3 regions of the Chryseobacterium sp. RU33C genome follow, and region 2 is predicted to be linked to each of the others. Evidence: riboswitches for the same ligand, from Rfam matches in the RefSeq annotation. Region 2 holds a riboswitch; each other region holds the start of a gene.
What was found. Region 2 has a riboswitch for cobalamin ahead of BW946_RS08345 (T9SS type A sorting domain-containing protein). Riboswitches for the same ligand answer to the same signal wherever they lie in the genome.

Region 1 (4,221 bases), on a different contig from region 2:
GCAGATTCCAAATATGATCAGATGATGAAAGGAAAAGTATCTTTTACCGCTGAAGAAACACAGGGAATGTCCCTTTTCCAGAATAAATGTGCATCATGTCATTCAGGAGAATTATTTACCGATGAGAGCTACCGAAATACAGGAATGTATTATAACGCCCAGTTCGATGACAGAGGAAGATACAGGGTTACTTTAGATTGGAATGACAACATGAAATTCAGAGTTCCCAGCTTAAGAAATGTAGAATATACCGCACCTTATATGCATGACGGAAGATTTTACAGCTTAGAGGCGGTACTTAATTTCTATTCAGACAATGTTGAAAATCATCCAAATCTTGATCCTCTTTTAAAACAGAATGGGCATACTGGTATTCCCATGACGGGTCAGGATAAACAGTATATTATAGCTTTTCTGAAAACACTATCAGATAAGAGTTTTATATCCAATCCAAAATTTGCAGAATAATTTATAGAAACATGAAGAAGATTATAGTAATCATAAGTTTGATCCTGTTGAGTCAGTATCAGGCGAAGACCATTAGAGACAGTGCATATATTGCCCCGGAAACCTTTAGCAGATTCAATTTTGATGATGATTGTGATGCCTGTGGCTGTGCGGCAGGAAACGGCTCTTCCGGCTTTGAATCTTTGCTGAATCCACAGTTTGTCGGAATCAAATACTTTGCCCAGCATTACAAAGCCAAAGAAAACTTATTTGTAAAAGATCTTACGCAGGATCAGTATTTTAATACCCTGCAGCTTTGGGGAAAAATTCCACTGACTAAGAAACTGAGTGTTTACGCAAGTCTGCCATTCCACTTTCATGAAAAGAAAACCATGCAGGGAGATATTAAAATCAATGGAATAGGGGATCTTAATCTGATGGGAATTTACCAGCTGATGAGTTCCAAAGATAATTTCCATCATCTGAGCGGAGGTTTGGGCTTGAAAATTCCTTTAGGGAAATTTGATGAAAAAGGAACATCCGGTGTCAATCCAAGTTTTCAGCTGGGAACCGGAAGCTGGGATTATCAGGCGGCTTTGAATTATAAATTTCAGAAAAATAAAGTTGCCGTATTGGTTAACACAGATTATACAATCAAAACAGAGAATAAGAAAAATTACCGTTTTGGAAACCAGTGGAATTATGCTGCAACAGGTTTTTATCAGGTTGCAGGAAATGAAAAGTCTGTTTTTTCTGTAAAAACGGGAGTTCAGGGAGAAGTATATGCCCAGAATAAGCAATTTGATGAAGCATTGCCTAACACTGCCGGGAGCGCTTTGTACGGAAAACTGGGATTTGAAGCTTCTTATAAAAAGCTGAGCCTGGGAAGTGAAATTATGCTTCCCATGTATACTCATCTGGCAGGAGGAGATATTGAAGCCAAATCAAGATTCAGTATTTTCCTTAATATTGGAATTTAGGGCAAACACCCTCCATAAAACCATGTTAAAGCTCCTTCGGGAGCTTTAATTGTTTATCAATCATGATTTTAATTGGGTATTAGGAATAATTATTTATCTTTGCCGGGATTTGGTGAGCCGTAAAAAGCTCTTAAAAGGGAATCCGGTGAGAATCCGGAACAGACCCGCTGCTGTAAGCTCCGCACCAAAGTTTTTGAAGAATATATCCACTGTTTTTTTAATGGGAAGGATTTCAAAAATGGAGTAAGTCAGAAGACCTGCCAGAAAATAATCGTTTGACGCTTTCGTGGAATAAAGCTTAGGACATCAATGATTCTGTGCAGTGACCGCTGTGCTTTGTCGTTGTATTCTTATACCCATTAGCGTCTTCATTACCCTAAATGAGCTAATGGCGGCAAAACTAACTACTTCTGCAATTTATAAAGCTGTTTTCACCATAATGGTGATCATATCTCAATTTTTGTCTTCTCAAACCAGGAAAAAAGACAGTCTTCAGGAAGAGACCATTAAAGGAATCAATCTATACAAAAAGAATTTTAAAGAAATCCTTCCGGCACAAACCTTACAGGGCGAGCAGCTGGAAAGATTGAACAGTCATTCTGTTGCAGATGCACTGCGGTACTTTTCAGGAGTTCAGATCAAAGATTATGGAGGATTAGGTGGTTTGAAAACCATTAATATCCGAAGTATGGGAAGTCAGCATGTAGGGGTTTTCTATGATGGAATTCAACTGGGTAATGCCCAAAACGGACTGGTGGATTTGGGAAGATATTCCTTGGATGATCTGGAAGAAATATCATTGTATAACGGACAGAAAAGTGAGATTTTCCAACCGGCAAAAGACTTCGGATCTTCAGGATCTATTTATTTACAGCCTAAAACACCTGTATTTAAAGGAAATAGGAAAACCAATCTCGTTATAAGAGCTAAAAGTGCGTCTATTGATCTTTTCAACCCTTCATTCCGATTGGAACAGAAGATTTCAGACAGGGTTTCTGCCAGCTTCAGTGGAGAATTTATGCAGAGTGACGGAATTTATAGATTTCGATATGCCAAGAAATATCCTGATGGACAGCAGGCCTATGATACCATTGCGAAAAGACAGGATTCAGACATCAAAGCAAAACGTTTTGAAACCTCTCTCAACGGAACTTTGAATAACGGAAGCTGGAATATCCGTGGTTACGGTTATATTTCAGACCGTGGAATGCCGGCACCTATTGTGAATGGCCGTTTTGGAGGAAGGGGAGCGAGACTATCTGATGAAAATTATTTCGTACAGGCCAATCTGAGAAAAAAACTGTTCCCGAAATTTGAAACCCAGCTGAAAGCAAAATTTGCTTATGATTATACCCATTTTATGGATACGGTTCGTTCGCAGTCTATTATTCATACCGATAATACCTATATCCAGCGGGAACTCTACCTTTCCTCATCCAATATCTATTCTATTACGCCCAATTGGGATATCAGCCTGAGTGGAGATTTTCAGTACAATAATCTGGATGCCAATCTGGATAACTTTTCTTATCCTACGCGTTACACAACATTGGTAGCATTGGCAACAACCTATCAGTGGAACAGGTTTAAAATTATGGGAAGCCTTTTAGGAACCTTTACATTTGAGGAAGTAAGAAAAAACAAAAGACCGGGAGATGCCAGAGAGTGGACACCTGCCGTATTTATGAGCTATCAGCCGGAGATCATTCCGGAGCTTACCCTCAGAGCATTCTATAAAAGGATTTTCCGGCTTCCAACCTTTAATGATCTCTATTATACCAATATCGGAAATACTTACCTGAAACCGGAATTTACCAATCAGTATGACGTAGGATTTACTTATCAGAAGAATTATAACAACCGTTTCTTTAAAACTTTTTATGCTAAAGTAGACGGTTACTACAATAAAGTACAGGATAAAATTGTAGCCGCTCCAAACGGAAGCATGTTCCGCTGGCTGATGATGAACCTTGGGTTGGTTGAAATCATTGGAGCAGATGTGAATGTACAGACTGAAATGCAGCTGGGAAAAGTAACCCTTCGACCTTTGCTTTCTTATACGTACCAAAGTGCAAGAGATATCAGCGATCCGGAAGATACCTTTTACCGTAATCAGATACCTTACACGCCATGGCACAGTGGGTCTTTCAGTCTGATGGCAGATTATAAAGACTGGAGTTTCAATTACAGTACAATGTATGTGGGAGAAAGATATGATGTGAATCAGGATAATATTCAATACAATTATGTGCAGCCCTGGTATACTCACGATATGTCTGTTCGGAAAAAATTCAACTGGGCCAATCATCAATTCAAAGTAAGCCTTGAGATAAATAATATTTTCAATCAATACTATGATGTGGTCATCAATTATCCGATGCCCGGAAGAAACTTTAAACTTATTCTAAACTTCACCCTATGAGAAAACTAAAATTTTATTTTTTATTTCTTGTATTAGCTTTTCTTACCTCATGCCGTACAGATGATATTATTGTCCGTCAGGAAGTGGTAGAAGGACTTCCCTCAGAAAATACATCCATAAAGGGCTTCTATATGCTGAATGAAGGGAATATGGGCAGTAATAAATGTACCCTGGATTTTTTTGATTACACCAAAGGAACTTATTACCGGAATATTTACGCAGAAATCAATCCGAATGTGGTAAAAGAACTGGGAGATGTAGGAAATGATATTAAAGTGTACGGAAGCAAACTCTATATCGTTGTCAATGTTTCCAATAAAATTGAAGTGCTGGATGCCAAAACGGCGAAACGTATTACTTCTATTCCTCTGC
Region 2 (4,221 bases):
GATATCGACGGTGGTCTTATCGGAGGAGCAGCTTTGAAATTGGAAGATTTTTCTAAGATCATTGAAGCTTTTAATTAAAATAAAGAATCTTTTAGGACAAACATGAAAAATTTCATTTTGATATTCTTCGGACTTCTTTTATTTGATTTTCTTTATGTATTTGTTTATGATCAGTTTTTAATTGGCATAAAACCTGACTTTTTGAGTTATCTATTGGCACTGATCAAGGTTCTGGCGATATCTCCGGCAGTTTTATTTAATAAATCATTGCCCTTTTATGCCATTATTCCAACTTATCAGGCGGTACTCGTATTCATTGGAAACGTTCTGATACAAACTTTTTTAGTATATAGATTTTTCTTTAAAAAGAGAAAGGTTAGCTCACAATAAAAAGCGGCGGAATCTTCGATTCCGCCGCTTTTCGTTAAAAAAATCCAATTATTGAATATCGACTACATACATCGTTCCCTTGTCTACTTTACCCGTTTTAGGTAAAATTTTGGCTTTTGGATTTCCGTTTCCATTATCCACTACTCCAAAGTCATCATCATTGAAAACAGCCAGTTTATTATTTCCTAAATAAACAATTCCCTCGAATTTATCGTGTTCGTAGCCCAGTTTTGCTACCAGATCTACGGCTAATGTTTTGGTAACAGGCTTTATTCCGGCATTGCTAATTTCATCCCATGAGCATTGCTCTAAAGATTTACCGTTAATTTTCATTCCGTCTACAGCATTTATATCAGCTCCGTTTACATCACTGGCATTGCTTAAGTTTATTCTGTATACTTTTTTTATACCTCCCTGAGAACCGAAATTTCCGTCTCTTTCAATCACCAGGAATTCATTGTTACTTAATGCGGTAATATCACACACCGAATCAGAAGCACCTCCGTCCTGTCTATATAAAAACTGTCTGGTTTGCCCTGTAATAATATCAAAAGTGACAATTCTCGTTAAAGTGGTATTGGTTGCCAATGCTTTGCTGGGGACAAGCATCATTGACTGTATTGTTCCTACCAGCGTTCTTCCATCCGGAGTGATGCAAAGTCCTTCCATTCCTCTGTTGGCTCTTCTTTTGGCTAAAACAGCAGGTAATTTTCTTGGTCCTGTATCTACCCCAATCGGGCTTATTCTCTCCATCTCCATTCCATCAGCACTGTAATGCACAATGTGCGGTCCATATTCATCGGAAACCCAGAATGTACCATCAGCAGCAGCAACAATACTTTCACCGTCCAATCCATATTTATCTGTCCCTAAAATATTGCCGGAAGCATCATAAGCAATTTCTCCAGTACTTCCCATTCCGACAGGGTTTGGAAGTCCGGTAATTGGTTGTCCGTATGGATTTTTAAGTTTAATATATTTAATTACCTCTATATTTCCGTCAGCATTGATTTTAAAATGCATAATGGTTGGGGTAAAATTAGGAGCAAGAAACTTTTTACCATTCTGGAAATCGGTATTAGGACCTCTATCCGTAATGACGTAGAATTCACCTTTTCTTGTAGGGTGAGCGGCTGCACCGGAGCCAAATCCTCCGTTTATCACATTTACTCCATTGATGGCAGCAAGTTTTGTAAATGGAAATTCCTGAGGCAGTTTGGAATAATTAATATCCTGATTAATCATTGTGGTATCGTCATCATTTTTACATGAAGCCAATACTGCCAGCACTACGGCAGACAATAGCAATTTTTTCATATTTACTTTTATGGCTGCGAAAGTATAAATTGATTGTAAACTGATCTTGAATATAATGATAATTGTTTTTTAACAATAGAACAGATAAAATAGTTTGAAAGTGAACACAAAAACAACAGATTTATAAATAAAAATTCAATAATCCGGTTGAGTAAACAATCAATATAAAAATCGACTTTTTAAGAATATCTGAAAAATAATAATTCACAAAACGGACTCACAGATTTATATGATATATTTGCAGCGTTTTAAGGCTGAACAATGTTCATTAATAGGGAATCAAGTGAGAATGATATTCAAATCTTGAGCTGTACCCGCAACTGTAAACTGTTTAAACTTAGCGCAAAAAATCCACTGGATCTTAAAATCCGGGAAGGAAGCTGTAAGATGTGAGCCAGGAGACCTGCCTTAGAATACTGACTTCAGAGAACGAACCGTTTCTACTCTGAAGATAAGTTTCGGGAATAAAACTTTAAATTAATTATATCATGAGGAAAATTTATCTTTTTTTCTTACTGCTTTGCATGCAGGTATTATCGGCCCAATTCACAGAAAACGACATTAAATTTTGGGTAGGAACCGGATCTAAAAAAGCATATTTCATTGCGGACTTTAATGACAACAGCACACCCAATTCTTATGCATGGGGATACCGTTTTGATGGTGATGGCCTTTTGATGGAAGATCTTATCAATGCAATTGTGGCAGCAGAATCCAAAATGCAGGTTGACATTCCTACAGGATATCTTTCTATTCTGAATTATAATCATCACACATCCACTACTGATGACAGCTGGATAACATGGTCTGGATCCAGTTTATCAAACATGACTTGGAACAATGGGGTAGGTTATACTCCTTTGGTGGACGGAAAATGGTATGGGGTTACATACGGCCTTGATCATTATGATATTCCTCCCTCTCCTCCCGTTCCAGCCTACAGTTCTGCATGGTTTACTCCGTCTCAGGTTACAAACTGGGTGGGAAGCGGAAGTAATAAAAGCCTAATAGTTATTGATTTCGGAACTGATAATGCTAACGGGAATGCCAATTCTTTTGTTTTTGGAATTAAATATAACGGAAGCATCACTGCTGAACAGGCGTTACAATTGATCCAGGCTCAAGCTTCCTATTTTAATTTTGCATCAGCGAATAATCAGATTACTACCCTATCATTAAATTCCTTTACCGGAAATACTTCCGGATCAGACAGCTGGAAATTGTATAAAGGAAAAGACCTATCAAGCTGGCAAGCGAAAGCCAATCTTTCTCAGATTCAACTGGGTAATAATGATTGGTTTGGATTAAGTTTTGGGCAAAGAAGACCATTTACCCCCACAGAAGCACAGCTGACTTTAGGGATTTCTTCTGTTACAAAGAAAAAATTCAGTGTTTATCCAAATCCGGCAAGTAATTTCATTCAGATTGAAACGGCTGAGAAACTGAAAGAAGTGAATATTTATTCAGCTACAGGACAGAAAATAATGACTTCTCAGGTTACTAAGATTGATGTTCATTCTTTAAACACAGGTGTTTATTTTGTGGAGATTAAAACCAATGATAGTTCCACGATACATAAGATGGTTAAGAAATAAAGAAAAGTACCTTTAAAAAGGCGCTTTTTTAATGAGGATATGTGGAAAATCACCCCGTCAAAAATTCTTTGAATTTTCGCGACCTTTCCAAAGGATGGGAATTTTTACATCTTCAGTTGGAGTTTGGCCTGGATTACAGATTCCTTGTGAATAATCAAGAATACAGTTCAAAATCCATAATTGATTCAACAAAAAAACCGCACCAGATGGGTGCGGTTTTCTTATGATATTACCATCAATTATTTTTTCTCAGTAGATCTTTGTAAAACTTCATCTACCATTCCGTAGCCTTTAGCTTCTTCAGAAGTCATCCAGTAATCTCTGTCAGATGATTTTTCTACCCACTCATATGTTTGTCCTGAGTGATGGCCGATGATTTCATAAAGCTCCTGCTTCAATTTCAACATCTCTCTCAGGTTGATCTCCATATCAGAAGCGACCCCCTGCGCACCTCCTGAAGGCTGGTGAATCATTACTCTGGAATGTTTAAGCGCAGAACGCTTTCCTTTTTCTCCGGCAACCAGTAATACAGCTCCCATGGAAGCAGCCATACCTGTACAGATAGTCGCTACATCCGGCTTGATGATCTGCATAGTGTCATAAATACCTAAACCTGCATAAACACTACCACCAGGAGAGTTGATATAGATCTGAATATCTTTTGAAGGATCAGCACTTTCTAAGAATAAAAGCTGAGCCGTAACGATGTTTGCAACCTGATCATCAATACCTGTTCCCAGGAAGATAATTCTATCCATCATCAAACGGGAGAAAACGTCCATCTGAGCAACGTTTAATCTTCTCTCTTCCATGATGTACGGAGTAAGATTCGTTGGGCCATACATTCCCATATACTGATCGGTAACCAAACCGTTGTTTCCTAAATGTTTTACAGAGAAATCTCTGAATTCTTTTTTAA
Region 3 (4,221 bases), on a different contig from region 2:
AGAGAAAAGTAAAATGAAAATTCAGAAAGAGATAGATTTTATTCTTGCAGTGGATGCACTTAAAAATGTACAGCGAAGAAATTATAATGCGGATGATTCCCGAAGAGAGAATACGGCGGAACATTCCTGGCAGATTATCATTCTTGCCCAGATCCTTTATCCGTATGCTAAAAACCGTGCAGATATTGATTTATTAAGGGTGATAAGAATGCTTTCCATTCATGATCTTGTGGAGATTGAAGCGGGAGATACTTTTATTTTTGATGAAAAAGCAATGGTAGGAAAATTTGAAAGAGAGAAAGCTTCAGCCCAAAAAATCTTTGGAATTCTGGATGAGCCTTTACGTACAGAATTTTTTAACCTGTGGCTTGAGTTTGAAGAAGAGACAACACCGGATGCTATTTTTGCCTGCGGGATCGACAGGATTATGCCGTTTATTTTAAATTCCCATACTACAGGAAAGAGCTGGACGGAAGCAGGAGTAACAGAAAAACAAATCCGAAATATGCTTGAAAATGCTATTAGCAGAGCATCGGATGAAATGGGAGAGGCTTTTGAACTTCTTTTAAACAGAAGTCTGGAAACGGAAAAGGTTTTGAAATAATAAAAAAAAAGACACTGTCCGGTTATTGATTGGGCAGTGTCTTTTTTTATGGATATCTCATGAATTTTTATGAGGCCAGCAATAAATAGTTATCAGGGTTTAATAAAACTCCCTGCTGCGAATAAAATCCAGCCATACTGTTCCATACATAAAACCTCATTTCAAAATTCCTGTAAGTAGTTTCCAGTTTAAATTTCACCTGTTTTCCGTCTTTGGACCACACCGGGTTTTTCACGGTAATTATTGTATTACCGGTTTCTTTTCCATCTACATATTCGAATAATCTCAGTTGAAGAGTCTGTGTTTTTTTCATAGGCTCCGTGAATTGTACCACTATATTGTTGAGATCAGCTTTTTCAAAATCTTTGTTATTGGCATTCACAACGGATGGCTGAGAAATTTTGTTTCCTATTTTCTTCGTCCATTTTAATAATGGGACATATAATTTTTCCAGCTTCTTGTCCTTTTTATAAAGCTCTGCAACCTTTTCAGAAAACAGGTTCTGTGCAATAAATCCACGTCGGATATTCACTTTGTGATAGATCGCAGAAAGGCTGTCTGTTTTTTCCTTTGGAAATTTTTCTTTGATAAATAAATCGTAAACAGCCCATGTCATATATTCATTGAATGAACTGATACCCGGATATCCTGACTTCTTATCCCATTTCGCCAGACTGAAGCTTTCCGTTATCTCCTTTGAATACTGATCTGAAACAGGATTAACATAACCATGATCTATTTCTGAAAATACGGTGTGATTATCCAGAAGTCTTCGGGCAATATTATTTTTTAAATTTCCAAGTATAAGATCTTGTCCGATATCAGGGAAGTCAACGGTTAATGAACTGTTGATGTCTCTATGGCAATTCTGTCCGCCTACCAGAGGAGAAATGGCGATAACATATTTCTTATCTCCTTCATTGGCTGGTCTTGCTGCTATTTTATCCAAAAAAGCATAGGTGTCATTGATGTAATAATACTCTTTGTAGTTCGAGATGATGGTATTATAAAACTGCTGATGATTTTTATAAAAGGTTCTATAATTCGATTTCTTCACAAAATCATTAATTAGTTCCAGGTTTTCATCTACTTCTTTGGGACCAAATGAATTGAATGGGAAATCTCTTTTAAGTAAACCACTTTCATCAAAAGAAAATGCATAGAAATCGGTTCGAAAACCTAAGAATTTTTTCCAGTCTTTTCTGGAATAGTTTACTTTTTTTAATAGGGGATGATCTTTTACAGGCTCAAAATAAGACATGATTTCATCATAATACGGAGGGATTTTCTGAACGTCATATGGATCTGTTTTACCGTATTCTGTGAGTGCTAAAATGATATTTCCCAATTCATAACTTTCCGGGAGTTCAATTTTGACGTCTTTTTGTGCTGTTAGTGATACTGAAAGGATGAGTGTAATGATTAAAATAATTTTTTTCATGTAATATTAGTTCTTCTATAGTTTTAGGAAAAGGGTAAAAAATTTCCTGAGGCCTAAATTAAAGAAAACCTGAATGAATTCCAATCATTATCGTCAATACGTAAATAGATTGTTTTGAATGGAAAAATTTCGGGCGGCCTTTGGCCGCCCGAAATTTATTTATAGTATTTGAATTGGTTTTTTGAATTCATCGATGGCTACAAAAGTAAAATCACCTACAATAGCTTTTTCTCTTTCATAGGAATACATCTGTTCAGTGTAAATTTCAACATTCACTTTCATACTGGTTTTTCCCACGTATGAAACTTTCCCGATCAGTTCCACAATGGTTCCGGCAGGAATAGGTTTTTTAAAATCAATCTTATCACTGCTTACGGTTACCACTCTTTTTCTGGCAAAACGGGTTGCTGTGATAAAAGCTACTTCATCCATCAGCTGCATTGCTGTACCCCCGAAAAGAGTATCATAATGATTGGTAGTGTTAGGGAAAACCGCTTTAAAGATTCTGGTTTCGGATGCTTCAATTCTTTCTTCTGTAGTCATATATCATTATTAATTAAAGCGATAAGAAATGATTGGAAACAACAGAATAATGACAGGAACTTACAGAATTCCTGAAACAATCCATCAGATCAATACAACTTCAAATCGCGAAAGTTACATGTTTAAGAAAAAGGCAGGTCTCCTGACTTGTAACATCATTTATCTCCTTCCCATGCCTCGCACAGTGGATCTTTGATAAAGACTTCAGTTACTTACAGTTGCGCGACAGTCCGTGATTTTCACACGGTTCCCTTTTAATCTGCAGTGATGCAGAACCAATTTCTGTGATGAATAAGCGTAAAAACTTTTCGAATGCAAAAATAATGAATTTATTCCGGATTATGATAAATAATCTGGCTGATTACTCTTCCTTTCTTAATTGTCCACAGGGTAGTATATCTGTTTTCTCCTGAACCATTGATCATATAAAGAAAAATATTATCATTGTCAAGAGATGTTACTCCTACGTTCTCAAAATCCATGGTAGGCTGGAACATATTTTTGATAGCTTCTCTTACAAAAACAGATCCTCTTCCGGGCTGCTGCACTCTGATGGATTTGATTTCGGTCATTCCTTCAGGAAGGTCATTTCCAATTCCCCACGGTTTTACTTTATCAATGGTAAGAATCTTTCCATCCGCATCTTTTTCCTTTTTACGGTATCCTGCATTGGAAGGATAAATATCAATCACCACTTTGCTTCTTTGGGCAGTAGGGATTTTAGAATCCGAATTGTCGGTGAAAATAAGGGATCTTCCATTTTTAGATTTAGATGGAGTATAGGCGGGAAGCTGGTCCACATATGCAATACGCCCTTTATTCACCATACCTTCTTTATCAAGAGTTTCATACCGTACAAAAGGCTTATCGTCATCCTGTTTTTCCGGATATTTGATCCAGATCCATTCTGTTTCTCCCGGAGCCGGTTTTACATAAACAAATACATCTCCTTTGCGCATACGGATCTTGTCTACAATTTTTCGGTAATCGTCTTTATGTACACGTACGTTAGCATATCCTTCCTCAGCTTTTACCACTCCAAAAGGAACTTTTGTCTGTGCCTTTACAAAGGTTATAGATAAGATACTGATAGCGGATAAATAGAATGCTTTGTTTATGAAAGTCATCATGAAATTTTTTTGATCTTCCAAATATATAAATTAAATGCTTTTCGGAAGATAATTATACCGCTGCAGTTCACTTAAATCTTGTATTTGTTTCAGATGACCGTCTGAAAGCAGAAATATACGTTCAGAAATATCCAGAACATCTTTAAAATTATGATCAGAAATAATGAAACCTTTATGTGCTGACTCCCGCAGTATATTTTTCTTTAATTCTTCAGTAACCTTTGGAGAAAGACTATGGAATGGCTCGTCCAGTAAAATAAAATGGGCTTCAGAATAAATAATCATCAGGGTTTCAATAATTCTCTGTTCACCTTTAGAAAGGTTTTTAGGTTTTTCATGGAGGAAAGGCTGTATGAATTCTGAAGTAAAAAGTAGTTCAGTATTCTTTTGATTGCAAAAAAGAGGAATCAGGTTTTTGATTTTTACATACTTGGGTAAAAAGAGATCCTGTGGTAAGTAAGCAATTCTGTTTTTTCTATCGGAAATGGTTTTCAAAATGGTAT

Region 1: another riboswitch for cobalamin. It lies ahead of BW946_RS09320 (TonB-dependent receptor plug domain-containing protein); the one in region 2 lies ahead of BW946_RS08345 (T9SS type A sorting domain-containing protein).
Region 3: another riboswitch for cobalamin. It lies ahead of BW946_RS17700 (acyl-CoA thioesterase); the one in region 2 lies ahead of BW946_RS08345 (T9SS type A sorting domain-containing protein).

What each region holds. Positions count from the first base shown of each region.
Region 1 covers NZ_FTMT01000009.1:6,623-10,843, reverse strand. Annotated here, with positions in the region: gene BW946_RS09330 (cytochrome-c peroxidase) at 1-468, shown strand, start outside; gene BW946_RS09325 (transporter) at 480-1,427, shown strand; cobalamin riboswitch at 1,521-1,707, shown strand; gene BW946_RS09320 (TonB-dependent receptor plug domain-containing protein) at 1,816-3,849, shown strand; gene BW946_RS09315 (YncE family protein) at 3,846-4,221, shown strand, end outside.
Region 2 covers NZ_FTMT01000007.1:115,585-119,805, forward strand. Annotated here, with positions in the region: gene tpiA (triose-phosphate isomerase) at 1-78, shown strand, start outside; gene BW946_RS08340 (esterase-like activity of phytase family protein) at 439-1,707, opposite strand; cobalamin riboswitch at 1,942-2,133, shown strand; gene BW946_RS08345 (T9SS type A sorting domain-containing protein) at 2,196-3,302, shown strand; gene clpP (ATP-dependent Clp endopeptidase proteolytic subunit ClpP) at 3,542-4,221, opposite strand, start outside.
Region 3 covers NZ_FTMT01000023.1:47,020-51,240, reverse strand. Annotated here, with positions in the region: gene BW946_RS17710 (HD domain-containing protein) at 14-604, shown strand; gene BW946_RS17705 (DUF4932 domain-containing protein) at 672-2,045, opposite strand; gene BW946_RS17700 (acyl-CoA thioesterase) at 2,205-2,588, opposite strand; cobalamin riboswitch at 2,703-2,883, opposite strand; gene BW946_RS17695 (hypothetical protein) at 2,918-3,718, opposite strand; gene BW946_RS17690 (ATP-binding cassette domain-containing protein) at 3,749-4,221, opposite strand, start outside.